Regions from separate parts of the Modestobacter versicolor genome, predicted to be linked through region 1. Evidence: predicted binding sites of a transcription regulator. Region 1 holds the regulator's gene; each other region holds the start of a gene.
What was found. The regulator LexA, encoded in region 1, represses DNA repair genes until DNA is damaged. The targets are predictions, from matches to a motif close to TCGAACANNTGTTCGA.
Positions count from the first base shown of each region.

Region 2: the regulator LexA is predicted to act here: its motif matches at 3,670-3,685, upstream of dinB (DNA polymerase IV).
Region 3: the regulator LexA is predicted to act here: its motif matches at 5,537-5,552, upstream of FHX36_RS21235 (HNH endonuclease signature motif containing protein).

Region 1 is NZ_JACIBU010000002.1:40,137-49,517, reverse strand. Features, by position in the region: gene hflX (GTPase HflX) at 1-492, shown strand, start outside; gene FHX36_RS20250 (phosphatase PAP2 family protein) at 574-1,314, shown strand; gene FHX36_RS20245 (hypothetical protein) at 1,286-2,365, shown strand; gene lexA (transcriptional repressor LexA) at 2,422-3,234, opposite strand; gene FHX36_RS20235 (LysM peptidoglycan-binding domain-containing protein) at 3,542-4,069, shown strand; gene nrdR (transcriptional regulator NrdR) at 4,340-4,843, shown strand; gene FHX36_RS20225 (vitamin B12-dependent ribonucleotide reductase) at 4,955-7,843, shown strand; gene FHX36_RS20220 (hypothetical protein) at 7,940-8,311, opposite strand; gene FHX36_RS20215 (carboxymuconolactone decarboxylase family protein) at 8,419-8,997, shown strand; gene FHX36_RS20210 (RNA polymerase sigma-70 factor) at 8,994-9,381, shown strand, end outside.
Region 2 is NZ_JACIBU010000001.1:1,406,960-1,416,340, forward strand. Features, by position in the region: gene FHX36_RS06805 (transglutaminase TgpA family protein) at 1-1,200, shown strand, start outside; gene FHX36_RS06810 (hypothetical protein) at 1,417-1,848, shown strand; gene FHX36_RS06815 (DUF3040 domain-containing protein) at 1,836-2,279, opposite strand; gene dinB (DNA polymerase IV) at 2,412-3,620, opposite strand; gene FHX36_RS06825 (hypothetical protein) at 3,845-4,141, shown strand; gene FHX36_RS06830 (JmjC domain-containing protein) at 4,144-5,475, shown strand; gene FHX36_RS06835 (ferredoxin family protein) at 5,489-6,460, shown strand; gene FHX36_RS06840 (alkaline phosphatase family protein) at 6,461-7,630, opposite strand; gene FHX36_RS06845 (methyltransferase domain-containing protein) at 7,640-8,380, opposite strand; gene FHX36_RS06850 (hypothetical protein) at 8,411-8,932, opposite strand; gene FHX36_RS06855 (hypothetical protein) at 9,088-9,294, shown strand.
Region 3 is NZ_JACIBU010000002.1:254,388-263,768, forward strand. Features, by position in the region: gene gatA (Asp-tRNA(Asn)/Glu-tRNA(Gln) amidotransferase subunit GatA) at 1-871, opposite strand, end outside; gene gatC (Asp-tRNA(Asn)/Glu-tRNA(Gln) amidotransferase subunit GatC) at 868-1,167, opposite strand; gene FHX36_RS21225 (ACT domain-containing protein) at 1,351-2,013, shown strand; gene ligA (NAD-dependent DNA ligase LigA) at 2,053-4,221, opposite strand; gene FHX36_RS21235 (HNH endonuclease signature motif containing protein) at 4,218-5,519, opposite strand; gene FHX36_RS21240 (hypothetical protein) at 5,682-6,065, shown strand; gene FHX36_RS21245 (methionine synthase) at 6,069-7,124, opposite strand; gene FHX36_RS21250 (5'-nucleotidase C-terminal domain-containing protein) at 7,193-9,381, opposite strand, start outside.

The DNA of each region.
Region 1 (9,381 bases):
CTGCCCCACCAGCTGGTCGACGCCTTCCGGTCGACCCTGGAGGAGGTGGCGGCCGCCGACCTGCTGGTGCACGTGGTCGACGGCGCCGACCCCGACCCGCTGGGCCAGATCGACGCGGTGCGGGTCGTCCTCAACGAGATCGACGCGACCAAGGTCCCCGAGCTCATCGTGGTCAACAAGGTCGACGCGATGTCGCAGGACGACGTGCTGGCGCTGCGCCAGGCGCTGCCCGGTGCCGCGTGGGTCTCCGCCCGCACCGGCGAGGGCATCGAGGCGCTGCGCGACGTCATCGCCGCGCGGCTGCCGCACCCGCACGTCGACGTGGACGTCCTGGTGCCCTACGACCGGGGTGACCTGGTGGCCCGGGTGCACCGCGACGGCGAGGTCGTCGAGGAGCGGCACGAGGCCACCGGCACGCGGCTCACCGCCCGGGTCGAGCCCGACCTCGCGGCGCTGCTCGTGGACTACGCCGTCCCCGTCGCGGGCGTCTAGACCCTGCTCCCGGTGGTGCGCCGCGCCCGGCCCACCACCGGGAGGGTCACGGGGAGGTCACGGCCCCGGTACCGTGACGCGGTGACCAGGAGCCACGTGCAGCCGTCGGCGGGCTCCGCCGGTGGCTCGCCCGCCGGCCGACCGGGCGGCGTCATCGGCGTCGGCCGGCCGCCGTGGTGGGTGCTCGCACTGTCGGTGCTGGTGACTCTCGGGGTGACCGTCGACCTGCTCAGCGGCGGCTGGCTGGAGAAGCTGGACGTCGAGGTCTCCGACGTCGTCAAGGGCTGGGGTCTCCGCGACTCGGGCGCGTACTGGTTCGTCTGGGTGTTCACCCAGGCCGGTGGCCGGGGCTTCATCCTCATCGTGCTGGCCGGGCTGGTGGGGTGGCTCGCCGTCCGGCAGCGCACGCTCGTACCGCTCATCCGGGTGGTGGTGGCCCTGGCGCTGCTGACCGCGGTGGTCTACGCGTTCAAGTACGGCGCCGGCCGCACCGCTCCGGCCTACCCGGGGTCCTACTTCCACCGCGACGGCGCCAGCTACCCCTCGGGCCACGTTGCGAACGCCGTGCTGATGTGGGGTGTCGCCCGCTGGCAGGCCGTCGAGTTCGGGCTGCCCGCGTGGGCGCAGCGCACCGCCTGGCTGCTCAGCGTGCTGGGGCCGCTGTCAACGGGTGTGGCCATGGTGGCGCTGGACTTCCACTGGGTCACCGATGCCGTGGTCGGGCTGGCCGTGGGCCTGCTGTTGTTGGGCGTGGTTCATGCACTGGACACGCTGCTGGTGTCACGCTGGGTCCGTGCCAGAGCGGGCCGATCGCACGCCTGACCGCGCCGGCCGCCGCACCTGGGCGGGGGGCGCGGCCCTCTGCGCACCCCTGGGGCTGCTGCTGACCGTGCTGACGGCCGGCCCCGCCGCCGCCGAGGGCGCCGAGCCCGCTGCCTTCGGGACCGCCGCCACCCGCTGCGAGATCGCCGACCCGCGACTGCCGGAGCTCTCCGGTCTGGTCAGCGCGGGGGACGCCATGCTCGCCCTGAACGACGGCGGCGACCGTGCCGAGGTCTACGTGCTCGACGGCTCGTGCGCCGTCGGCGACGTGCGCTCGGCCGACGTCGACCCCTACGACCCCGAGGACATGGCGCTCGGCGTCGACGGCACCATCTGGCTGGCCGACACCGGGGACAACACCCAGACCCGGGAGACCGTGGCGCTCATCGGCCTGCGGGCCGACGGCAGCAGCACGCTCACCCGGCTGACCTACCCCGACGGGGCGCACGACGCCGAGGCGCTCCTGCTGGCACCCGACGGCACGCCGTACCTGGTCACCAAGGAGGTGCTCGGGGCCAGCTCGGTCTACCGCCCCGACGCACCGCTGGCCGACGGGGCCACCGTGCCCATGTCGCGGGTGCTCGAGCTCGGCTTCACCCTCACCGGCACCCCCGGTGGCCCGGTCGGGCGGGCCGGCGAGCTGATGGTGACCGGCGGCGCGGTCTCCGCCGACGGCCAGCGGATCGCGCTGCGCACCTACACCGACGCCTACGTCTGGCCGCTCAGCGGTTCCGACGTCGCCGGTGCACTGGCGCTGCCGCCGGTGCGGGTGCCCCTGCCCGAGTCACCGCAGGGGGAGGCGATCGCCTTCGCGGCCAACGACCGCGACCTGCTGGTGTCGGGTGAGGGGCTCCCCGCCGTGGTGACGCTCCTGCCGGCGGCTGGCGAGCTGGCGCCGGCAGCGTCCACCGGACCGGCGGACGAGGAGTCCGCGGCGGCCACGCTGACCCACGAGGTCACGCCGCTGACCGCCGGGCTGATCGCCGCACTGGTGGCCACCGGGCTGGTGTGGATCGGCGGCAAGCTGCGCCGTCGCCGCAGCGCCGGCTGACCACTGCCCACCCGATGGGCGGGTGTCGCCCCCTCCCCGTCCGGGAGGGGGCGTCCTCACACCCGGCGCAGGACGGTGACGACCCGGCCCAGCACCGTGGCGTCGTCGCCGGGGATCGGCTCGTACGCCTCGTTGTGCGGCATCAGCCAGACGTGCCCGTCGCGGCGCTTGTAGGTCTTCACCGTCGCCTCGCCGTCGATCATCGCCGCGACGATCTCGCCGTTCTCCGCGGTCGGCTGCTGGCGGACGACGACCCAGTCGCCGTCGCAGATGGCCGCGTCGACCATCGAGTCACCGGCCACCTTGAGCATGAACAGCGTGCCCTCGCCGACCAGCTCGCGGGGGAGCGGGAAGACGTCCTCGACGGCCTGCTCGGCCAGCACCGGGCCACCGGCGGCGATCCGGCCGACGAGCGGCACGTAGGTGGGACGCGGGGCGGACGCCTCGTCGACGCCGCTGGCGCCACCCGCGGCGGCCAGCGCCTCGGCGGAGGCCTCGGCGCTCGCCGCGGCCGCGGCGGCCTCACCGGGGAGGCGCACGTCGAGGGCGCGCGGGCGGTTGGGGTCGCGCCGGAGCCAGCCCTTGCGCTGCAGCACCGAGAGCTGGTGGGCCACGGAGGAGGCGGAGGAGAGCCCGACCGCCTCGCCGATCTCGCGGACCGACGGCGGGTACCCGCGGCGCTCGATGGAGTCGCGGATGACCTCCAGGACCCGGCGCTGGCGCTGGGTCAGCCCGTCGCCGGCCTCACCGCGGTCGGGGAACTCGCGGATCGCCGCTCCCGTGCCGGCGCCCTCCGCGGTGTCCGCACCGGCGCGGCTGCGCCGGGAGGGGGCCTTGCCGCTGCCTGCCGTCGGGCCGTCGGCCGCCATGTGTCCTCCTCGTCCGGCTGCCAGGGGCAGCGTTCCCGGTGCGTCGGTCACCGGTGCCCCGCCGCGGCCCCGGCGGGGCCGGGGACGGGCGGACCGGGTCTCGATCGCAGGAGCACGGTAGCGGGTCACACCCGTGTAGTTCAAACAGGTGTTCGAAGAAGTGCCGTGTCGGGGGTGAACTTGTCGGACCCGTGCGGTAGACATCGCACAGGCGTTCGAATCGAACAGGCGTTCGAGCACGGTGCTCGATGCCTGGTCGGCCGCCCGTCGTCCCGCCCGGCACCGTCACACCCAGGAGCGTCCCCCGATGGCCAGCCCCCAGCGCAGCGTCCCCGCCTCCTCTCCCGTCCCCGCGCGGGGTGTCGCGCCGGCCGGCCGTGGGCCGCAGTCGGTGGCCCCGCCCGTGCGGCGCGACGCGGTCCGCCCCGGCGCGCGGCCGGCCCGGTTCGACGGGCTGGGGGGTGGCCGGTCGGTGCGCGGCGGCTGCGCGGTCGAGCCGGCGGCCCTCCCGCGCCCGGCCGCCCACCCCCGCGCAGCTGCCCCCGGCCCGCTGCGGTTGACCCGCCGGGGCCGCCGGGCCCTGTCCGGGCTGTCCATCGCGATCGGCCTCTCCATCGCGGTGGCCACCGTCGCGGTGGAGCTGGGCCAGGCCGACGGGGGCCTGGAGCTGGCCGGCTCGTCGACGGTCGTCGTGCAGCCCGGCGACACCCTGTGGTCGATCGCCGGCGAGGTCGCCCCCGAGGAGGACCGGCGCGCCGTCGTCGACGCCCTGGTCGACGCCAACGACCTCGACGCGGTCGAGCTGGTGCCCGGCCAGGTCCTGCAGCTGCCGTGACGACGCCCCGCCGGGCCGCTGCCCACGGGGCCCACGGGTGGTGCGGGCGGGGCCTGCGCGACGGAGGAACACGACACGCCCGGTTGGGGTTGCGTATCTGTAGGGGTACGGGGCTAACCTCACCCCTACATCTTGTAGTGACAGAGATGTAGTTCCGTCCACAGGCGCTTCCCCAGGTCACCCCCAGGGCATCCACCGGATGTCCCCCGGCGGGTCCACAGGAAGCGCCGCGGCAGCCGCTCCGAGCGGCCGATCGAGGAGGTGCCCCCGGTGCGTTGCCCGTTCTGCCACAGCCCTGACAGCCGGGTCATCGACTCCCGGGAGACCGACGAGGGCGCCACCACCCGGCGCCGTCGCTCGTGCCCCGTGTGCGGTCGCCGGTTCACGACGGTCGAGGAGCCCGTGCTCGCCGTCGTCAAGCGCAGCGGCGTCAGCGAGCCCTTCGACCGCAACAAGGTCATCGCGGGCGTCCGCCGGGCGTGCCAGGGCCGCCCGGTCGACGAGGCCCAGCTCGCCGTCCTCGCCGCCAAGGTGGAGGACGCCGTCCGGGCCACCGGGTCCGCCGAGGTCCCCAGCAACGAGGTGGGCCTGGCGATCCTCGGCCCGCTGCGCTACCTCGACGAGGTCGCCTACCTGCGGTTCGCCAGCGTGTACCGCTCCTTCTCCTCCGCAGCCGACTTCGAGAAGGAGATCGCCGAGCTCAAGCGGCTGCGCCCCGACCCCGCCGACGCAGGTCCCCCCGGCGACGACGCCGGCACTGCCCCACCCCGCTAGTCCGCCCCGCGCCCGACCCCGGGCCGCCCGGCACCCCGGCTCTCGGCGTCCGCCGACCTTCCCCAGCCACCGCCCTGCACACCCGCAGACCCCTCACCACGGGAGCACGCTTTGACCGAGACAGCCGACCGCCTCTCTCCCAGCCGGAACCGCCGCACGGCGAAGGCCCCCGTCCGCGGGAAGGGCCTGAAGGTCAAGCGCGTCTTCACGACCGCCGGCGTCCACCCCTACGACGAGGTCGTCTGGGAGCGTCGTGACGTCGTCATGACCAACTGGCGGGACGGCTCGATCAACTTCGAGCAGCGCGGCGTCGAGTTCCCCGCCGAGTGGAGCATCAACGCCACCAACATCGTCACCACGAAGTACTTCCGTGGTGCGGTGGGCTCCCCGCAGCGCGAGACGAGCCTGCGCCAGCTGATCGACCGGGTTGTGCTGACCTACGGCGCGGCCGGCCGCGAGCACGACTACTTCGCCAGCGAGGCCGACGCCGAGGTCTTCGAGCACGAGCTGACCTGGATGCTGCTGCACCAGTACTTCAGCTTCAACTCGCCCGTGTGGTTCAACGTCGGCACCGCCTCGCCGCAGCAGGTCAGCGCCTGCTTCATCCTGGCCGTCGACGACACGATGGACTCGATCCTGAACTGGTACCGGGAAGAGGGCCTGATCTTCAAGGGCGGCTCGGGTGCCGGGCTGAACCTCTCCCGCATCCGCTCCTCCAAGGAGCTGCTCTCCTCCGGTGGCACCGCCTCCGGCCCGGTCTCCTTCATGCGCGGTGCCGACGCCTCCGCGGGCACCATCAAGTCCGGTGGCGCCACCCGCCGCGCGGCGAAGATGGTCGTCCTGGACATCGACCACCCCGACATCGAGGAGTTCATCGAGACCAAGGCGCGCGAGGAGGACAAGATCCGCGCGCTGCGGGACGCCGGGTACGACATGGACCTGGGCGGCAAGGACATCACCAGCGTCCAGTACCAGAACGCCAACAACTCGGTCCGGGTGAACGACGAGTTCATGCGCGCGGTCGAGAACGGCACCGAGTTCGGCCTGCGGGCCCGCTCCGACGGCTCGGTCATCGAGACCGTCGACGCCCGCGAGCTGTTCGGCAAGGTCACCAAGGCGGCCTGGGAGTGCGCCGACCCGGGCATCCAGTACGACGACACGATCAACGACTGGCACACCAACCCGGAGACGGGCCGGATCAACGCCTCGAACCCGTGCTCGGAGTACATGAGCCTGGACAACAGCTCGTGCAACCTGGCGTCGCTGAACCTCATGAAGTTCCTCAAGGACGACGGCACCTTCGACTCGAAGAACTTCGTCAAGGCCGTCGAGCTGATCATCACCGCGATGGACATCTCGATCTGCTTCGCCGACTTCCCGACGGCGCCGATCGGTGAGACCACCCGCGCCTACCGCCAGCTGGGCATCGGCTACGCCAACCTCGGCGCGATGCTGATGGCCACCGGCCACGCCTACGACTCCCGCGGTGGCCAGACGCTGGCGGCGGCGATCACCTCGCTGATGACCGGCACCGCCTACCGCCGCTCGGCCGAGCTGGCCGGCGTCGTGGGTGCCTACGAGGGCTACGCCCGCAACGCCGACGCCCACGCCCGGGTCATGCGCAAGCACGCCGCGGCCAACGACGCGATCCGCCCGGTCGGCGCCGACGACGCCGACGTGCTCAAGGCCGCCACCGCCCAGTGGCAGGAGTGCCTGGCCCTCGGCACGGAGAACGGCTGGCGCAACGCGCAGGCCTCCGTGCTGGCGCCCACCGGCACCATCGGCTTCATGATGGACTGCGACACGACCGGCATCGAGCCGGACTTCTCGCTGGTCAAGTTCAAGAAGCTGGTCGGCGGCGGCTCGATGCAGATCGTCAACCAGACGGTGCCGCGGGCGCTGCGCAGCCTGGGCTACCAGGAGGAGCAGATCGAGGCCATCGTCGAGTACATCGCCGAGCACGGCCACGTCGTCGACGCCCCGACCCTGCGCCCCGAGCACTACTCGGTCTTCGACTGCGCCATGGGCGAGCGGTCCATCTCCCCGATGGGCCACGTCCGGATGATGGCCGCGGTGCAGCCGTTCATCTCCGGCGCGATCAGCAAGACGGTCAACATGCCGGAGTCGGCCACCGTCGAGGAGGTCGCGGACATCTACTTCCAGGGCTGGAAGATGGGCATCAAGGCCCTGGCGATCTACCGCGACAACTGCAAGGTCGGCCAGCCGCTGTCCGGTGGCAAGGGCAAGAACGACGGCACCAAGGCCGAGGCCGAGGTCGTCGAGGCCGCGCCGGCCACCGCGCTGGCGCACCCGGTCCGCAAGCGGCTGCCGAAGAAGCGCACCAGCGTCACCACGTCCTTCAGCGTCGCCGGCGCCGAGGGCTACATGACCGCTGGCATGTACGAGGACGGCAGCCTCGGCGAGGTCTTCCTGAAGCTGGGCAAGCAGGGCTCGACCCTGGCCGGCGTGATGGACGCCTTCTCGATCGGGATCTCCCTGGCCCTGCAGCACGGGGTGCCGCTGGAGACCTACATCCAGAAGTTCACCAACATGCGCTTCGAGCCGGCCGGCATGACCGACGACCCGGACATCCGGATCGCCCAGTCGGTGATGGACTACATCTTCCGTCGCCTGGCGCTGGACCACCTGTCTGTCGACCAGCGGGCGGGCCTGGGCATCTTCACCGCCGAGGAGCGCGCGGCGCAGGTGGCCGGTGGCTACGGTTCCTCCGCCTCGACCCCCGCGGTCGTCGAGGAGGAGGACGTCGACCTGGAGCAGCTGCGCGGCTCCGCGCCGATCGAGACCGCCAAGGTGGAGGAGAAGGTCACCCCCGCCGGTCCGAAGTCGGTCAAGGAGGCCCACTCCTCGGCCGAGCTGCTCGAGCTGGTCACCGGTACCGCCACCGACGCGCCGCTGTGCATGACCTGCGGCACGAAGATGCGTCCGGCCGGCAGCTGCTACGTCTGCGAGGGCTGCGGCTCGACCAGCGGCTGCAGCTGATCACCAGCCAGCTCCGATGACACCCGGCCCGGTCCTGCTCAGCAGGACCGGGCCGGTGCCCTTTCCGGGGAACGACTCAGCCGCGGCGGGGCGCCCTCACCCCGCGTCGCAGACGGACTGGACGACGGCGGCCGGGAGGCTGTCCCCGGCGGCGCACGCCTCGGCCTCGTCCACCGGCTGCCACTGCCCGTCGACGTACCCGAAGAGCAGGACGTCCTGCGCCTGACCCGGACCGGTGACGCCGACCACCGCCCGGGTCCCCGAGCACGTCGTCTCGGTGGGACGCGCCCCCGTCGGCTGGTCCGGGGACAGCGCGAGAAGGGTGGCCGCCTCCAGCAGCCGGGGTCTGCTGCCGTCGCCGTCGGTCCGGTCCAGGTGGCCGGCGCAGAAGGCGTCCCGGCGGGGAGACCGCTCGACGCGGTGGACGACGCCGCGGCGGTCGGGCCCTCCACCGCGGCGCTGCCGCACCCGGCCAGCAGCACGACCGCCGCAACTCCGGTCCACCGCTGTCACATCCCGGGCGCGGCCGGTGTCTGCATGCCCGACAGCACGTACCCGGAGCAGGAGGAGCAGCCATGAGCAGCAGCACGAGGGTCCCGAAGGCACAGCTGACCGGCGTCTACGGCGCGGTGGTGACGCGGATGAGCCGCCGGATGCTCGGCGCGGTGGCCGAGCCGGCGGAGGTCGCCTGGCACAACCGCGCAGTGCTCACCTCGAGCTTCACCATCGGGCGGCAGAGCCAGAAGTGGCACCGGTGCGACGAGAGCCTGAAGTCCTTCGCGCACATGGCGGTGGCCAGCCTGGTCGGCTGCAGCTGGTGCCTGGACCTCGGCTACTTCCAGGCGGCCAACGAGGGTCTGGACCTCACCAAGGCCCGCGAGGTGCCACGCTGGCGGGAGTCCGACGTCTTCACACCGCTGGAGCGCGAGGTCATGGGGTACGCCGAGGCGATGACCGCCACCCCGCCGACGGTCACCGACGAGATGGCCGCGCGGCTGCTCGACCAGCTGGGCGCGCCGGCGATGGTGGAGCTGACCGCGTTCGTCGCGCTGGCCAACTTCTACACCCGCAACAACGCCGCACTCGGCATCGAGTCGCAGGGCTTCGCCGCGTCGTGCGACCTCGAGCCGCTGGCAGCGCCGTCACCGCGATGACCGACGACCCGTTCCTGACCCACCGCAGCCTGCTCTTCACCGTCGCCTACGAGCTGCTCGGCTCCGCCGCCGACGCCGAGGACGTCGTGCAGGAGACCTGGCTGCGGTGGGCCGGGGTCGACCAGGCCGGGGTCCGGGAGCCGCGGGCCTACCTGGTGCGGGTGGTGACCCGGCAGGCGCTCAACCGGCTCCGCTCGGTGGCCCGCCGCCGGGAGGACTACGTGGGGGAGTGGCTGCCCGAGCCGCTGGCCACCGGCCCCGACCTGGCCGAGGACGTCGAGCTGGCCGAGAGCGTCTCGATCGCGATGCTCACCGTGCTGGAGACCCTCGGCCCGGCCGAGCGGGCGGTGTTCGTGCTGCACGAGGTGTTCGAGGTGCCCTACG
Region 2 (9,381 bases), on a different contig from region 1:
CGCTTCGACCGGGCCGGCAGCACGGTCTTCGGCCGCGACGTGACCACGGAGGACCTGGAGTACGAGGTCGTCGCCGAGCAGCCCGAGCCCTCGGTCGAGGACCTGGAGGCCGCCCCCGCGCTCGACCCGGACGACGACATGCTCCGGTACACCGAGCTGCCCGAGCTGGCTCCGAGCGTCCGCGACCTGGCCGCCCAGCTGAGCACCGGCGCCCGCACCCCCTACGACCGGGTGCGCGCCGTGCTCGACCACTTCACCGACCCGGCCAACGACTTCGTCTACAGCCTGTCGACGACGCCGGGCACCACCGGCGACGACCTGGCCGACTTCCTCCGGCTCAAGCGCGGCTACTGCGAGCAGTACGCCGGGGCGATGGCCGTGCTGGTGCGGGCGACCGGGGTCCCGGCCCGGGTGGTGCTCGGCTACACCCCCGGCCAGGAGCAGGCCGACGGCGCCCGGGTCGTCACCAGCGACGACGCGCACGCCTGGGTGGAGGCCTGGTTCGCCGGGATCGGCTGGATCCCCTTCGACCCCACGCCGATCGCGGCCAACCGCGCCGTCGAGCTGCCCTGGGCACCTCGGGTGGACGCCACCGTCGACGAGACCGTGGTCGAGCCGCCCGTCCCCGGCGCCGAGCTGCCGCTGCCCTCGGGCCCGACGGCCGAGCTCGACCGCGACGACGAGTTCACCCCGCTGGACACCGACGCCCTGGCCGACGACCCCTCACCGCTGCCCTGGCTGGCCGGCACCGGGGCGGCGGCGCTGGTGCTCGCGCTGGCCGCGCTCCCTGCCCTGCAGCGCCGCCGCACCCGGCGCCGCCGGCTGGACGACGGGACGCCCGGCGAGCTGTGGGCCGAGCTGCTGGCCACCACCACCGACCTGGGCATCACCGTGACCGGCACCTCCACCGCCCGCCAGCTCGCCCGGCAGCTGGCCGAGCAGCTGAGCGGCGCCGAGCCGGCCGCGGTCACCGCCGTGCGCACGCTCGCGCTCGCCCAGGAGCGGGCGGTGTACGGGCCGCCGGGCACGGCGGGTGCCGACCCGGCCGCGGCGACCGCGCTGCGCACCGTGCGGCGGGGACTGCTGCGGCAGGCGACCCGGGGCCAGCGGCTGCGGGCGAACGTCTGGCCGGCGTCCACGCTGGCCGACGCGGGCCGCTGGGTCACCGCCCGCACCCCCCGCCCGCTCCGCGCCGCCTGACGAAGAACCCGCCCGCCCCTCACAGACCGGCGATCATGGCGCCAGGACCAGGTCAGGACGGCGCGGCGTGGTCGCGGCGCCATGATCGTCGCGGGGTGAGCATCGCGCGGGCGGCCGTGTCAGCCGGGCAGCACGGCATCCAGCCGCGCCTCGTCGACCGTTCCGGACACCAGGCCGCGCAGCCCGGCTGCGAGAGCGTGCAGGTACCCGTGGGTCGTGGGCACCTCGATGCGCACCTCGCCGCGGGCCAGGAGCGGTGAGCTGATCGGTCGCGGTGGCCAGCCGGACGACCACGGTCACCTGCCCGCGGACCCCCACCACGACGTGCAGGTCGATGGTGCCCGTCGACCCGGTGCCGCCGGCGACCGAGAACCCCGGGTCGCCGGGCTCGTGGCTCGCCAGTCGGGCGGCGAACTGCAGCAGGGCGTCGTCGTCGAACCACGCCGTCGCCCTCCCGGCGAAGCCGGCCACGTCGGCGGCGAGATCGCCGGTCGCGTCGCTGTCCCGGTAGGCGTACCGCAGCACGAGGGCGTCGCGTCGCTCGTCCACGGCGCCGAGCCCAGGGAGTGGCGGCCACGAACGGCAGCAGCCGCCGTCCCGGAGGACGGCGGCTGCTGGCGGGGTGAGGGGACCGGCTACTGGTCGTAGCGGCGGCGGAAGCGCTCCTCCAGCCGGTTCTTCAGCGGCTGGCGACGGGCCTTGGAGCTGCCCTTGCCACCGCGACCGGGACCGGGACGCCCGGCCGGGCCGGGGGCGGCACCGGCCTCGACCGCGCCGGTCGCGTTCTTGTAGTTCAGGACGACGAGCGCGGCCCCGCCGAACGCCACCAGGAAGCCGGCGACGCCGACCAGGACCTGGGGCAGCACGGCCCCGCCGAGGACCACCGCCAGACCGACGACGACCAGCCCGATGCCCACCTGGACCTTCCGGCGGGCCTTCTGGCGGCGGTCGCCGGTACGTACGGTCGAAGCGAACTTCGGGTCGTCGTCGACGAGGGCACGCTCGATCTGCTCCAGCAGACGCTGCTCGTGCTCGGAGAGCGGCACGTCGACCTCCAGGTGCGCAGTGCTACAAGCCACCGGCGGCAGTCCGCCCGCAGTGACACCGAGGATACGAGCCGATTGCAGGGTGCGAAAGGCGAGGCGCCACCGACACACCCGTCGGGGCTGTCGTCCCGCACACAGAACCGGCCGGTCCGGCGGAACTGCAGGTCAGCGACCCGAACCCGGCGAGGGCCGGCGACCACCCGGACCGGCTCCCGGACGGTGGGTGCGGGTGATCAGCGTCGCCGGGCGGACCGCGCCGGCCCCGAACCGGCGCGCGGCGCGGTCCGCGGCCAGCTCGGCGTCCCGCCGGCCGTGCTCGCGGGCGCCCAGTTCGAGCTGCCGGGCGGTGCTCCCGGCCTCCACCAGGCCCTCGGCCCGGACCCCGACCAGCCGGATCCGGGCGCGGTCGAGCCCCAGCGCGTCGTAGAGCGCCCGGGCGGTCTCGTAGAGCTCCTGCCCGACGTCGGTGGGCACCTTGAGGGTGCGCGAGCGGGTGATCGTGGTGAAGTCGGCGAAGCGCACCTTGATGCTCACCGTGCGGGTCAGGTGACCGGTCGAGCGCAGCCGCCCCGCCGTGCGCTCGGCCAGGTGCAGCAGCTCGCGGTGGATGACCGCGGGGTCGTCGACGTCGGTGCCGAAGGTCTCCTCCGCCCCGGTCGACCGGTCGGGCTCGTCGGGCACCACCCGCCGCGGGTCGCGGCCCCAGGCGAGCTCGTGCAGGTGGCTGCCCGCCGCGTGCCCGACCGCGCGCTGCAGGGTGCGCGCGGGCACGTGGGCGAGGTCGCCCACGGTGCGCAGGCCCAGCCGCAGCAGCACCTCCTCGGTCTTGGGGCCGACGCCCCACAGGGCGCCCACCGGCAGCGGGTGCAGGAAGTCCATGACCTCGGCCGGGCGCACCACCATCAACCCGTCGGGCTTGGACCGGGTGGAGGCCAGCTTGGCGACGAACTTGCTGCCGGCCACCCCGACCGAGCAGGTGATGCCCTGCTCGTCGAAGACCCGGGCCCGGATGTACTCCGCGATGGCCACCGGGTCGCCCAGCCGGCGCCCGGAGCCGGAGACGTCGAGGAACGCCTCGTCCAGGCTCAGCGGCTCGACCAGGGGCGTGATCGTGCGGAACAGCGCCATGACCGAGCGGGAGACCTCGGCGTAGAGCTCGAGGTCGCCCGGCAGCACGGTGGCCGTGGGGCACAGCCGCAGCGCCCGGGAGGTGGGCATGGCGCTGTGCACCCCGTACCGGCGGGCCTCGTAGGTGGCCGAGGTGACGACGCCGCGGTTGCCCACCCCGCCGACGATGACCGGGGTGCCGGCCAGCTCCGGGTGCCGGCGGACCTCGACGCTGGCGAAGAACGCGTCCATGTCGACGTGCAGCACGGTGCAACCGGTAGCGCGATCGGACACCTCGCACCCCCACCCCTCGTGGTCGAACACCTGTTCGACCGATGGGAGGACAGTACCGGTCGCGGGCCTGCCGGGCGCCCCGGCACGCGGTCGCGGGCCGGCGGACCCCTGCCAGGTGTGCGGAGTCGATCATCGCGGTAGAACTGCGGTGGGTGGTCGCCGTCCGGCGGTCACGACCCCCGACGATCGGAGGAGCCATGGCGCTCGACGACGAGGACATGACCAGCACGGAGGGCCCCGCCGACGGCGGTGCCGAGGGCACCACGGGCCAGCACGACGGCGGCGCTGACGGCGGTGCCGATGGTGGCGCTGACGGCGGTGCCGATGGCGGCGCCGATGGCGGCGCGGACGGCGGCGCCGATGGCGGCGCGGACGGCGGTGCCGATGGCGGCGCGGACGGCGGCGCGGACGGCGGCGCCGAGGGCCCCCTCGACTCCGGCGCCGGCGGCGGCACGCCGGGGCAGCAGGACGGTGGCGCGGACGGCTCGGCCTGAGCGTGTCCGACCGTGAACGGCAGGACCGGGCGCCGTCCTCCCCCCGGGAGGGCGGCGCCCGCCCGGCGCTGCGCCGCTGCATCAGCGTCGACCCGCAGGTCTTCGCCGCCGAGCACTGGTCGCGCCGGCCGCTGCTCTCCACCGCCGAGGAGCTCGGCGGCACCTTCACCGACCTCCTCGACCTCGACGCCGTCGACGAGCTGCTGAGCACCCGCGGCCTGCGCACGCCCTTCCTGCGGATCGCCAAGGACGGCGCCGTCGTCGACGCCAAGCGCTTCACCAGCTCGCAGGGCGCCGGCGCCGAGATCGCCGACCAGGTGTCCTCCGACTCGGTGCTCCGGCTGTTCGCCGAGGGCAGCACCGTCGTCCTGCAGGGCCTGCACCGGCTGTGGCCGCCGCTGGTCGACTTCGCCGGCCAGCTCGCCGAGGACCTCGGGCACCCCACCCAGGTCAACGCCTACGTCACGCCGCCGTCCTCACGCGGGTTCTCCCCGCACTACGACGTGCACGACGTCTTCGTCCTCCAGGTCGCCGGCGAGAAGCACTGGACCATCCACGCGCCCGTGCTCGCCGACCCGCTGCGCACCCACCCGTGGACCGACCGCTTCGCGGAGGTGGCCGCCGCAGCCGAGCGCGCGCCGGTGATCGACACCGTGCTGCGCCCCGGCGACGCCCTCTACCTGCCCCGCGGCTACATCCACTCGGCGGTGGCGCTCGGCGAGATCAGCGCCCACCTGACCGTCGGCGTGCACTCGGTGACCCGCTGGGGCGCGGTCGAGTCGGCGCTGGACCTGGTGCGCACCCTCGCCGCCGAGGACCCCGCGCTGCGCGGCTCGCTGCCGCTGGGCGTCGACCTCGCCGACCCCGGCAGCACCACCGAGGACGTCGCCGCGGTGCTCTCCGGGCTGCAGCGGTGGCTGGGGCAGGTCGACCCGGCCGCCGTCGCCGACGCGCTGCGGGCCCGCACCTGGGCCCAGGTGCGCCCGGCCCCGGTGTCGCCGCTGGCCCAGTCCGGCGCCGCCGCCGCGCTGACCGCCGGCACCGTGCTGCGGGTGCGCCCGCTGCTGCGGCTGCAGCTGCGCGAGCCGGACGGCGACCGGGTCGCGCTGGTCGCCGGGCGGCGCACCCACGACCTGCCGGCCGACACCCGGCCGGCGCTGGCCGCGCTGCTGGCCGCCGGCGAGCTGAAGGTCGGCGACCTGCCCGGCCTGGACGCCGCCGACCAGCTCACCCTGGCCCGGCGGCTGGTGACCGAGTCGATCGCGGTGGTGCCCGACGCCCGGGCCGGGTCGACCGGGCACGATGGGGGTCGTGGCGACACCGGTGGGGCCTGAGCCGACCGGACCGGTGAGCGCCGATCCGGAGTTCTGCCGGGCGCCGGAGGCACCGGTGCTGCGCTCCACCCCCGCGGGCCGGCTCGACGACGCCCGCTGCTCGGTCCAGGCGCTGCTGCGCGGCGACTCCCCGGTGGCGACCGCGCCGCCGGCCCGCCGCTGGCTGCTGGTCGAGCAGCCGGGCCCGTGGGGGCGCGACGCGCTGCTGGAGTCCCGCTTCGACCGCCGGGTGGCCTCGCGGCTGGCCGCCCGCGCCCGCGAGCTGGGCGTCCGGGTCCAGCTGGTGCGCCGGGCCGGCGAGCGGCTGTCGGCCTCCGGGCGGCGGTGGGCGGTCGCCGACACCACCCCCGGCGTGGAGACCATCTGGTGGTCCACCCGGGACACCGACGCCGACCTGCTCGAGGTGCCGTGGGACGGGTCGGTGGGCACGCCGTCCACCACGCCCACCTACCTGGTGTGCACGCACGGCGCGCACGACGTCTGCTGCGCGGTGCGCGGCCGGCCGCTGGCCCGGGCGCTGCCGGCCGGCGGCGCGCCGGTCGACGTGTGGGAGACCAGCCACCTGGGCGGCGACCGGTTCGCCGCGAACGTCGTCGTCCTGCCCTGGGGGTTCGTCTACGGGCAGGTGCCCGAGGACGGCAGCGCCCTGGTCGCCGCGCACGCCGCCGGCCAGGTGGCGCTGCCGTGGCTGCGCGGCCGCGCCGGGCTGGTGCCCGCGGCCCAGGCGGCCCAGCACCACGCCCGCGGCGAGCTCGGCCTGCTTGGGGTGCACGACCTGCCGCCCCGGCGGGTCCGCGCGCTGCCGGCCCCGGCCCCGGGCATCGACCGGTTCGACGTCACCCTCGCCGGGCCGGCCGGCGACGTGCTGGTGACCCTGGAGAGCCGGTTGTCGACGTCGGCGCACCGGCTGACCTGCGCTGCACCCAACCCGGGGCACTGGCGCACCTGGCACCCGCTGGCGCTGCAGGTCGCCGCGCCGGCCTGACTAGCGGAGCGCGCGGCCCCGGGCGGCCAGCAGCGGGATCGCCAGCTCCGCCGGGGTGAGCGAGCCGTGGAACGCGGCGAGCAGCGAGCTGTGCGGCTCGGTGGCGACGTCGGTGAACGCCCAGCTCCCCCGGGCCAGCGCGACGACGTCGCCGACCCGGTCGGCGACCGACTCCACGACGTCGCCGAACAGGCCGCGCTCGATCGCCTCGGCCCGGCTGAGCACCCAGGCGCGGTGGCCGAGCACCGAGCGCCAGGTGGCCAGGACGTCGTCGGCGGCGCCGGGCTCGGTGTGCACGTAGCGGGCCCGCGGCTCGCCGGTGAGCAGCCGGACCCCGTCGGTCAGCCCCGGCTCCTCGCCGACGTCGAGCCGGGTGTGGTCGGGGACGTCGACCATGCCGTGGTCGGCGGTGACCAGCAGGACGGCGTCCTCGGGCAGGCCGGCGGCGAGCTGCTCGACCATCCGGTCGACGACGCCGAGCTGGTGCCGCCAGCTCGCCGAGTCGACGCCGCGGACGTGGCCGGTGAGGTCCAGGTCGGCGGTGTAGCCGTAGACCAGGCTGCGGTCGCCGGTGGCCAGCGCCGCGTGCACCACCGCGACGAGGTCACCGGGGCTGTAGGCGTCGGCGTAGTCGGCCCCGCGGTAGGCGGCCGCGGTCAGCCCGGAGCGGGCGAAGGCGTGCGGGCCCACCGCGGTGCAGGTGACGCCGTGCGCGGTGGCCTGCTCGAAGACGGTCGGCTGGGCCTGCCACTGCCGCGGGTCGGGGTCGTCGCGCCACTGGACGTGGTTGAGCGTGCGGCCGGTACCGGGCACCTCGGTGACGAAGCCGAGCACGCCGTGGCTGCCCGGCGGCAGCCCGGTGCCCAGCGTGGCGAGGCTGACCGGGGTGGTGCTCGGGCAGGGGGCGGACAGCACGCCGGCCGGGGTGCCGAGCGCGCTGAGCACCGGGGCCTCGTCGGGGTGCGCGGCCAGCAGCTCCGCCCCCAGCCCGTCGACGAGCAGCACGGCGACCCGGCGGGCGCCGCCGAGGGCCGGGGTGAGGTCCAGCGGGTCGACCGGCAGGTCACCGCGCCGGACCGGCACCCCGAGCGCGGTGGCGACGCTGGGCAGCACGTCGGCGAGGGTGTTGTCGCCGTACTGCGGGACCGCGAGGTCGTCGGGGACGCTCATCGGGGTCGGTCAGGCCCCCGGGCGGGTGGCCAGCACGTGCAGGGCGGTGGCGACGTCGCGGTAGGGCGAGGTGCCGGCCAGCGAGAGCTCCAGCGCCCGCAGCGCGTCGGAGTCGGCACCGGTCGAGGCCCCGAGCAGGTCGGTGACGACGGAGACGCCCCGCCACTCCCCCGGCTCCAGCCCGGCACCGGCGATCAGGGCGAGCAGCTCGTCGGGGCTGAACCGGCGGCGGGCCGGGCCACCCCGGGCAGGGGCCGGGTCCTGCCCGGTGACCAGCGCCCGCGCCTCGACCGGGTGGCCGCCGATGGCGCGGGCCAGCACGGCACCGGCCCGGTTGGCCGAGGCCGCCGACAGCCGGCCGCCGGGGCGCAGCACGCCGGCGATCTGCTGCAGCGTGCTGGCCGGGTCGTCGACGACCTCGAGGACGTAGTGGCACAGCACCAGGTCGTAGGGCTCGCTCGAGGGCAGGGCGTCGAGCATCCGGTCGCCGTCACCCTGGACGCCACGGACCCGCTCGCCGGCGCCGGCGGTCGCGGCCCGGCGGTGCAGGGTGGCGAGCGCGTCGGCGCTGGGGTCGACGACGGTCACCTGGTGGCCGAGCTGGGCCAGCGGGACGGCGAACATGCCGCTGCCCCCGCCGACGTCGAGCACCTGGAGCGGCGGCCCGGCGCTGACGACCGGGTCGAGGGCGGCCCAGATCGCCGCCGTCCGCGCCGGGGCCTGCGCTGCCGTGGCAGGAGGGGTCGTCACCCAGCGGAGCCTAGTGGCGGGGGTCGCCGGTCACCCGGCGCGGACCGGTCGGCGGTCAGGCTGCGCGGAGCCGGCGACCCGGCTGAAGGACATGGTCCAGTTTGGCGTCCAGCTGGCCCCGTCGTCGAAGGAGAAGGACTGCTGCCAGAGCGGGGTGTCCGGGTCGGCCCGCCACTCGAAGCGGACGAGCACCGGTCGGCCGCCCAGGACGTCGGCGCAGTCGAACACGCCCCGGTCACTGGTGAAACGGCCGACCACCGGTGGGTCGAGCCGGCCGGGCGCGCGGGTCGAGCTCCACCAGATGCGCCAGGTGCCCGAGGTCGGGTCGTACAGCCGCAGGCTGAGGCCCTCGAACGGCGGGCCGTCCGGCGGGTCGGGCACCTCCATCAGGTCGACGTTCCCGAGCCCGTGCTGGACGGGGCGCACCTCACTGGTGGCGTCGAAGTCGACCCAGTCGTGGCAGCCGGGGTCGGTGACGTCCCGGAGCTTGCGGTTGTGCACCTGCCAACGGCCGTGCAAGAAGTCGAAGGCGTCGGTGCCGGCAGCGGTCATGCCGCGGACCATGGCAGCCGGGTCCGACAGGTCCGTCCCGGCACGAGCCGGCCGCGGCGGTGCTGGAGCGCCGCGCGGGACTGTTGGGCTGGATGAGGCCGCGAGTTCGTGCGCCTGCCGCACGGTGTGCGAACAGCGGCCCTACCTTGCCCGCCATGCCGAGCTACCGACTGCTGGACGGGTACGGGTACCCGACCGACACCTTCACCGCTGCCTGCGACGACGAGGCGAAGGCCTTCGGGATGGCGCGCGCCCAGGAGCACCCCCGCCCGGAGCCCCGCTTCGGCGCCCGCCGGGACTTCCAGGTGCACCGCGAGGAGGGCGACCGCTGGCGCCTGCTCGTCGCCTTCGCCCCGGTCTGAACGAGGACCCCGCTGCCCCCCCACCACTCGCACGCTCGTGGCGGGGCCCTGCAGCGGGGCCGTTCCAGCACGTCACCTCCGGGTCCT
Region 3 (9,381 bases), 210 kb from region 1:
CGAGCACGCCGGGGTCGTAGCCGTCGGTGTGGCCGTCGCCGCCGAGCTCGCGGACCACGCCGACCCGGACGCCGCGCAGGTCACCGGCGGCACCGGCGCGGGCGGCGGCGGCCAGGCCCGTGAGCGGCTGCTCGATGCTGGTGGAGTCGCGCGGGTCGTGGCCGCCGATGACCTCGTGCATCAGCGCGGCGTCCAGCACGGTGCGGGCCATCGGGCCGGCCTGGTCGAGGCTGGAGGAGAACGCGATCAGGCCGTAGCGGGAGACCGAGCCGTACGTGGGCTTGTGCCCGACCAGGCCGGTGACCGCCGCGGGCTGGCGGATCGAGCCGCCGGTGTCGGTGCCGATCGCCCAGGGGGCGAGGTGGCCGGCGACCGCGGCGCTGGAGCCGCCCGAGGAGCCGCCGGGGATCCGGCTGAGGTCCCAGGGGTTGCGGCTCACCTGGTAGGCGGAGTTCTCGGTGGAGGAGCCCATCGCGAACTCGTCCATGTTGGTCTTGCCCAGCATCACCGTGCCGGCGTCGGCCAGCCGGGTGGCGATGGTGGCGCTGTAGGGCGGGCGCCAGCCCTGGAGGATCTTCGAGCCGCTGGTGGTGGGCACGCCCTCGGTGACGACGAGGTCCTTGAGCGCGACCGGCACACCGGCGAGCGGGCCGAGCGCGGCGCCGCTGGAGCGGGCCTCGTCGACCGCCGTCGCGGCGGCCAGCGCGGAGTCGTGCTCGACGTGCAGGTAGGCGCCGAGCTGGTCGTCCTCGGCGGCGATCCGGTCCAGGTGGGCGCGGGTCACCTCGACGGCGCTCACCTCACCGGCGGCCAGCAGCCGGGACAGCTCGGCGACGTCGACCGTCGTCAGCTCGGTGCTCGGCGTGGTCACTCCTCCTCCTGCAGGATGCGGGGCACGCGGAAGCGGTCGTCCTCGGCGGCGGGTGCGCCGGCGAGGACCGCGTCGCGCGGCAGGCTCGGGGTGACCACGTCGGGGCGCAGCACGTTGGTCAGCGGCACGGCGTGCGACATCGGCGGGACGTCGGCGACGGCGGCCTCCCCGACCCGCGCGACGGCGGCGAGCACCTGCTCGAGCTGGCCGGCGAACCGGTCCAGCTCCTCGTCGGTCACCGCGAGGCGCGACAGCCGCGCGAGGTGCGCGACGTCGTCCCGGGAGATGGTGCTCATGCTGTGCCGTCCATGCTGGGTCAGGACCCTCTTCCGTATCGCTCCAGGACCCTGCCACTGTACGTGGGGGCCCGATCTCCCCCGATCGCGAGCCGGGCTGGATACCGGGGCCCGGATGCGGGAGGCTGGCGGTCGTTCACGATCGACGACGATCGGCCGCGCAGCACGGCACCGGAGGGATCCGTGTCCTACCTCTTGCGGCTGGTCGTCCCCGACCGGCCCGGCATCCTCGGCGCGGTCGCGACCGCGCTGGGCGCCGCCGGGATCGACATCGTCTCCGTCGACGTCCTCGAGCGCGGCAACGGCGTGGCCGTCGACGACATCGTCGTGGAGCTGCCCGCCGACCGGGTCGCCGACAGCCTGATCACCGCCGCCACCGCCGTGCCGGGGGTGCAGGTGGAGTCGCTGCGCCCGTTCGCCGGCCCGCTGGACACCCACCGGGAGCTCGACCTGCTCGAGGCCCTGGCCCCGGCCGGGGAGGGCACCGCCAAGGTGCTCGCCGCCGAGCTGCCCCGGGTGTTCCGCAGCGGCTGGGCGGTCGTGCTCAGCGGGTCCGGCTCCGACGTCACCCTGCTCGCCGCGTCCGACGCCGCCCCCTCGCTGGACGGCCTGACGCTGCCGTGGCTGCCCCTGCGCTCGCCGTTGCTGCTGCCCAGCGACGCGGACTGGGTGCCGCAACGCTGGCAGGAGATGGCGGTGGAGATGATGGCCGCGCCGCTGGACCCGGAGGGCACCGCGGTGCTGCTCGGCCGCTCCGGCGGGCCGGCCTTCCGCCGCTCGGAGCTGCTGCGGCTGGCGCACCTCACCGGGCTGGCGGCCACCGTCGCCCGGCTGCCACCGGCCTAGTCGCAGGACCCCGCTGCCCCCATCCTGGGGCGGGGCCGATCAGCCCTCGGCCGTCGCGTCGCCGATGGTGGCCACCTCGCGGGCCGCCTCGGGGCCCTGCTCCAGCAGCACGGCGAACCCGTCGTCGTCCAGGATCGGCGCCTTCACCGAGACCGCCTTGTCGTACTTGCTGCCCGGGTCGGCACCGACCACGACGAAGCCGGTCTTCTTCGACACCGAGCCGGTCACCTTGCCGCCGCGCTCCTGGATCGCGGCGATGGCGGAGTCCCGGCTGTGGTCGCGCAGCGACCCGGTGACGACGACGGTCACGCCGGTGAGCGGGCCGGGGCCGTCGTCGGACTCCGGGTCGGCCATCCGGACGCCGGCCTGGCGCCACTTCTCCACGACGTCGCGGTGCCAGTCGACGGCGAACCAGTCACGGACCGCGGCGGCGATGGTGGGGCCGACGCCCTCCGCGGCGGCGAGCTCGTCCTCCCCCGCCTCCTGCAGCCGGTCCAGCGAGCGGAACTCGCGGGCCAGCGCCTGGGCGGCGGTCGGGCCGACGTGCCGGATGGACAGCGCGACCAGCACGCGCCAGAGCGGGACGTCCTTGCGGGTCTGCAGGTTCGCCAGCAGCTTCTGCCCGTTGGCCGAGAGGGTGCCGTCCTTCTTGGTGAAGAAGTCGGTGCGGCGGAGGGCCTCCTCGTCGAGGGAGAAGACGTCGCCCTCGTCGGTGAGCAGCCGGCTCTCCAGGAGCGCGATGGCTGCCTCGTAGCCGAGCACCTCGATGTCGAAGGCGCCGCGGCCGGCGACGTGGAAGACCCGCTCCCGCAGCTGCGCGGGGCAGGACCGGGCGTTGGGGCAGCGGATGTCGGCGTCGCCCTCCTTCTCCGGGCGCAGCTCGGTGCCGCACTCGGGGCAGTGCGTGGGCATCTCGAACTCGTGCTCGGACCCGTCGCGGGCGGCGACGACCGGGCCGAGCACCTCCGGGATGACGTCGCCGGCCTTGCGGATGACCACGGTGTCGCCGATCAGCACGCCCTTGCGCTTGACCTCGCTGGCGTTGTGCAGCGTGGCCAGCTGCACCGTGGAGCCGGCGACCTTGACCGGCTCCATGTAGGCGAACGGGGTGACCCGGCCGGTGCGCCCGACGTTGACCTTGATGTCGAGGAGCTTGGTGGTCGCCTCCTCCGGCGGGTACTTGAAGGCGATGGCCCAGCGCGGCGCCCGGCTGGTCGAGCCGAGCCGGCGCTGCAGCGAGACCTGGTCGATCTTGACCACGACCCCGTCGATCTCGTGCTCGACGGAGTGCCGCTGCTCGCGGTAGCGCTCGATGAAGGCCCAGACGCCCTCGAGGTCGTCGACGACGGCGTAGCGCGAGCTGACCGGCAGTCCCCACGCCTTGAGCTGCTCGTAGGCCTCGGACTGGCGCTGCGGCTCGAAGCCGCGGCGGGCACCGATGCCGTGCACGACCATGCTCAGCGGGCGCTTGGCGGTCTCGCGGGCGTCCTTCTGCCGGAGCGAGCCGGCGGCGGCGTTGCGCGGGTTGGCGAAGGGCGCCTTGCCCGCCTCGACCAGCCCGGCGTTGACCTCGGCGAACGCCGCGACCGGGAAGTAGACCTCGCCGCGCACCTCGAGGAACTCGGGGACGTCGTCGCCGGCCAGCTGCTGCGGGACGACCGCCATGGTGCGCACGTTGGCGGTGACGTCCTCGCCGGTGACGCCGTCGCCGCGGGTGGCCGCGCCGACCAGCCGGCCGCGCTCGTACACCAGGTCGATGGCCAGGCCGTCGACCTTCAGCTCGCAGAGCCAGCCGGCGCCGGTGGCGCCGTCGCGCTCGGCGCGGGCGGCCCAGGCGGAGAGCTCGTCGGAGCTGAACACGTTGTCCAGGCTCTGCATCCGCTCCGGGTGGGTGACCGGGGCGAAGGTGGCACCGAAGCCGCCGTTGACCTTCTGGCTCGGCGACTCCGGGGTGACCAGCGCCGGGTGGGCGGCCTCGAGCGCCTTCAGCTCGGCCATCAGCTCGTCGTACTGGCCGTCGCTGACCAGCGGGGCGTCCTGCACGTAGTAGGCGAAGGCGTACCGGTCGAGCTCCTCGGAGATGTCGCGGTGCCGGGTGCGCGCGTCGTCGGGGACCTCGGTGAGGTCCTCCCGCTCGACGGCGGCCTCGACCGACGGCTGATCGGGCCTGTCGACCGCTTCCTGCTCCACCTCTGCCTCGGTGCTCACGGAGCAGACCGTAACCGGCCGGTCCGACGGGAAACCGACGGCGACGCACGGTCACCCGAGGGGGTCACCGGGCCAGGGCGCGCACCGACCAGGATCCGCACGGGGTCCGGACCGAGGCGGATCTCGGTGCCGTCGGGTCGCCAGGTGCGCCACCGCCCGCCGGGATCCCGTTCGACGCGGAAGCCGTGGTGGACCTTGGTGTGGTGCCGCTCGCACAGCAGCGCTGAGTTGTGCAGCGAGGTGTCGCCGCCGTGCAGCCAGTGCACCAGGTGGTGCACGTCGCACCAGTGGGTGGGGGCGGTGCAGCCGGTGAACACGCAGTGCCCGTCGCGCTGCTCCACCGCCCGCCGGATGTGCGCGGGCACCACGCGCTGCGTGCGCCCGACGTCGAGTGGGAGCCCGTCCGGGCCCATGACGATGCGCGAGACGGTGCCGTCGCAGGCCAGCCAGCGCGCCCGGGCGGCGGAGATCCGGGCACCGAACCCGGTCGCCGCCGCACCGGGGCCGGTGGCCGAGTCAGCGAAGTCGTCCATGTCCAGGGTCACCACGACGTGCGGCTTCACCGTCCGCAGCGTCGGCAGGCTGCCGGCGGCCAATTGGTTGTCGCAGAGCTGGACGAGGGCGTCGGCGTTCCGCTGCCCGCGGGTCCGGTCATCCCCCTTCGGGCGGGAGGCCTGCACGATCGACTCGATCGCCGCCTGCACCTTCTCCCCACCCACCGCGTCCAGGTCGAACCGGCCGGTGACACTGCCGTCGGTGTGCCGCGCAATGGTCAGCCGGCGTCCCTCGGTCGGGTCCGGCTCCACACCATCGGGGTCCAGGGCGGCCCCGAACGCCTGCACCGCGGTGACCAGCATCGCGTGCGGCGCACCCTCGGCCACCGCCGTCCACGCCTGGTCGAACGGCGCGAGATCCACCCCCTGCTCGGCCGCCTGACCGCGCTCACGCTCGCCAACCACCGAGGCGACCACATCGACCTGCGCCGCGGTCACCGCACCCTCGGCGAACCCCGCGGCCAGCGCCGGGAAGTGCTCCAACGCTCGCCCCGACCGCACCACCCGCGACGCCTCCGCCGGCGCCAGCCGGGCATGGCCGATCAGCCACGACCGCATGCTCTTCAGCCCGTCGTGCTCCGCCGCCTGCGTCGTCTCCGCGTGCCGCACCGTGCGGGTCAGCTCCGCAGCGACCCGGTTCCCGACCGCGACCAGCAGGGCGACCCGATCCAACACCTCACCGTCGGTGAGGTCGTGCAGGTCGTCGCCAGCGAGCGCGTCCAGGACCGACCGCAACTCGCTCACGACACCTCCCGACCGACTCGAACACGTGTACGAAGTCTAGCCGAACAGGTGAGCCGCGACCACCCGTATCCCCAGGTCAGAAGCCCGTCCACAGATGCACAACGCCCGTTGACACCGCGCCGAGGGAGCCAACTCGGTTGCGGTCACCTGCAGGCTCGTCGGGTGGACCCGCAGCTGGAGACAGCTCTCGTGCCGGTGCTGCGCGACCTCCGCCGCACCGGGGCACCGCTGCCCGCCCGGCTCGAGGACAGCGACTGGGACCAGAGCACCGACTCCGCCACGGCGATGCTCTGGAGCGCGGGCGGCAGCGGCGTCGGGATCCGGGTGTTCCGCGATGCCTCCCTCGTCGACCAGGTCGTCGACGTGACCGACCAGGTGCAGGAGTGGGCGGTCGAGGAGCTGGCCGTCAGCGGGCGGACCGACTGGCCACCCTGCCCGAAGCACCCGGGCACGCACCCGCTCCGGGCCGAGCGGCACGACGGCGCAGCGTGGTGGGCGTGCCCGCGCGACGGGACGCCCGTCGCCGAGGTCGGCACCGTCGGCTGAGGGTCACTCCGGCAGCAGGTACCTCGCCGCCTCGCGCACGTGCGCCATGGCCGCCCGGGCGTGCGCCGGGCTCGCGCCGGCCAGACCGCAGGCCGGGGTCAGGGTGACGGCGGTGTGCAGCTGCTCGGCCGGGAAGCCCAGCTCTCGCCACCAGCCGCCCAGCCGGCTGGCGGTCGCCTTGGGGCTCGGCAGCGTGGCGTCGGTGCCCGGGACGACGCCCACGAGCAGGTGCGTGCCGGCCTCCACGGCGGTGCCGACGGCGTCCAGGTCCTGCACCGTGCCCAGGTCGAAGGAGAGCCCGGCGGCGCCCGCGGCCCGGAACAGGTCCAGCGGCGCGCGCTGGGCGCAGCAGTGCACGACCACCGGCGCGGGCACCCGGTCGACCAGCGCGGTGAGCTGCTCCTCGACGACGTGCGACTCGACCGCCGGCAGCTTGCCGAAGCCGCTGGCCGTCGGCAGTCCGCCGATCAGCACGGCCGGCACCGACGGCTCGTCGAGCTGGACGACGACCTGCGCGCCGGGCACCCGGGCGGACACGTCGGCGACGTGCGCGGCGATGCCCTCGACGAGCGACTGCGCCAGGTCGCGACGGGCGCCGGGGTCGACGACCGCCCGGTCGCCGCGGGTGCGCTCCAGCCCGGCGGCGAGCGTCCACGGGCCGGCCACCTGCAGCTTCAGCGGGCCGGTGTACCGCTCGGCGACCTCGAACAGCGCGTCGACGTCACGGGCCAGCATCTCGCGGGCCCGGCGCAGGTCGGCGCCCGGCCGGGAGACCAGCCGCCAGCCGGCCGGGGTCAGGTCGACGTAGAGGTCGACCAGCAGCGCGGCGGTGCGGCCGATCATGTCGGCCCCGGCACCGCGCCCCGGCAGCTCGGGCAGGTGCGGGAAGTCCGGCAGCTCGCCGGCCACCAGCCGCATCGCCTCGACGGGGTCGGTGCCGGGGAGCGAACCGACGCCGGAGGCCGGCCCCCAGCTGAGGGGGACTGGCCTCCGGTCGTTCTCGTCGAGCTCGCTGCCCGGCGCGCTGCGGTCGTCGGGGAGGTCGGTCGGCGGGGTCACGGTCACGACCGTAGCCCGCTCGACCGACGCTCCCCGAGACGGTCAGCGTCCCCGGCAGCGGGTGGGGCTCAGCGGCCGAGCAGCTCGGCCAGCCGCTTCAGCAGCTCCCGCCACACCGGGTCGAGGGTGAACGTGTCGCTCGCCGTCTCCCCCGTGGCGGAGCCGGTCAGCGTCACCGTGTACGTGCCGGCCGGCAGGACCACCGGCACGCGCTTGGTGACGACGACCGTGCCGTCGGCGCGGACGGTGGCCGTGCCGAGCACCGCGCCGGTGTTCAGCGTCGCGGTGACCTTCTCCCCCGGGGCGAACGCCGTCCCGGTGACCGTCAGCTTGTCGCCGCGGAACGGGGTGTCGTCGCTGATGACGGCGGCGGCGTCGCAGTTCGGGCCGACGCCCTCCGGGCCGGTGAGCCCGCTGGTGCCCGCGACCGTGCCCACCTCGGCCGGCGGCGCCGTCGTGCCGCCCAGACCGGTGGCCGGGGCCGGCGCGGTGGTGAAGGTGACCGCCGTGCCGTGGTCGGGCGCCGGCGGCGACACCGGCGAGTTCGCCTCGAAGTAGGCGACCGCGGTGTCGACGTCGACCGGGCCGGTCGCCGGGTCGGTGCCCCGGGTGAAGGCGGTGAAGCTGTCGCCGCCGCCGATCAGGAAGGAGTTCGCCGCGACCCGGTACTCGGCGGCCGGGTCGATGACCACCTCGTCCAGGGTGATCGTGGCCGGGTCGACCCGCTGCCCGTAGGGCTGGCTGAGGTCGTACTCGTAGGCGAAGCCCTGCGAGGTGCCCAGCTGCAGCCGGCTGCCCCGCGGCCCCCCGGCCTGGAACTGCTGCTCCAGCACGGCGCGGATGTCGGCACCGGTCAGCGTGACGACGTTGACGGTGTTGCCGAACGGCTGCACGTTGAACAGCTCGCTGTAGGTGACCTCACCGGCGAGGACGTCGGTCCGCAGCCCGCCCGGGTTCATGAAGGCGATGGCCGGGTCACCGAAGCTCGGGTCCTGCCGGAGCGCCTGCAGCTGCATCTCCGCGACCAGGTTGCCCAGGCTGGACTCGCCGTCCCGGACCGCCGTGAACGTTCCGTCGGGGTTGAAGAAGCCGGCCCGGCGGATGTCCGCGGTGGCCTCGCCGACCACCCGGTTGCCCGCCTCCGCGGCCTGCGCGGTCCAGAAGCCGACGATCCCGGCGATGCCGGCGTCCTCGCCGTCCCGGACCACCAGGGTGTTCGCCGCCCGGTAGTCGGCGCAGTACCGCTCGACGTCACCGGTGGTGCCGTCGATGGTGAGCCGGATGTCGGTGAACATGCGGCCGTAGTACTCGGCCTGGGTCACCAGCCGGGGCTGACCGGCCGGGTCCTCGAGCAGGCAGTTGTAGGCCTGGTGGCTGTGCGCGGTGACGATGAGGTCGACGGCCGCGGACGCGTCCTCGTTGATGCCCACCACGTCGCCGCTGAGCTGGTCGCAGCCGTTCGGGTCGGCACCGTTGGCGCCGGTGTTGTCCCCGCCCTCGTGCACCAGGGCCACGATCGCCTCGACGCCCTCGGCCTGCAGCTCGGGCACGTACCGGTTGATCGCCTCGGCCTCGTCGAGGAAGTCGACGTCGGCGATCCCACCCGGGGAGACGATGGTCGGCGTCGTGTCGGTCACGACACCGATGAAGCCGATGCGCTGGCCGCCGCCGACCTCGATGACCTCGTACGCGGGGAGCATCGGCTCCCCGGTCTCCTTCGAGACCACGTTGGCCGCGAGGTACGGGAAGTCGGTGCCGCCGAACTGCTCGCCGGTGCTGTCGGTGAAGCACCCGGTCACGCCGGGGTCCACGCCCTCGCAGGCGGTGACGTCGTCGGTCGCCTGGCCGTCGGTCGCCCCGGAGATGCGGCGCAGTTCCTCGGTGCCGCGGTCGAACTCGTGGTTGCCGACGACCGACACGTCCATGCCCATCGCGTTCACGACCTCGAGCGTGGACTCGTCGCGGAAGACGCTGGACTCGAACGGCGAGGCACCGACCACGTCGCCGAGCCCGACCAGCAGGGACGAGCTCTCGGTGCCGCCGGCGGCGACGAACGCTGCCGTCGCCTCGTCGACGGTGGCCGCGAGGGTGGCCGCGCCGCCGACCGGGACGGCGACGTCGTCGGCGGTGCCGTAGGCGCCGTCCACACCGGGCTGGATGCCCTGGCCGTCGGCACCGGTGGGCTGGTTGATCCGGCCGTGGAAGTCGTTCACGGTCATCAGCTGGACCGGGACGTCGGCGGCCGGCGCCGCCGGCT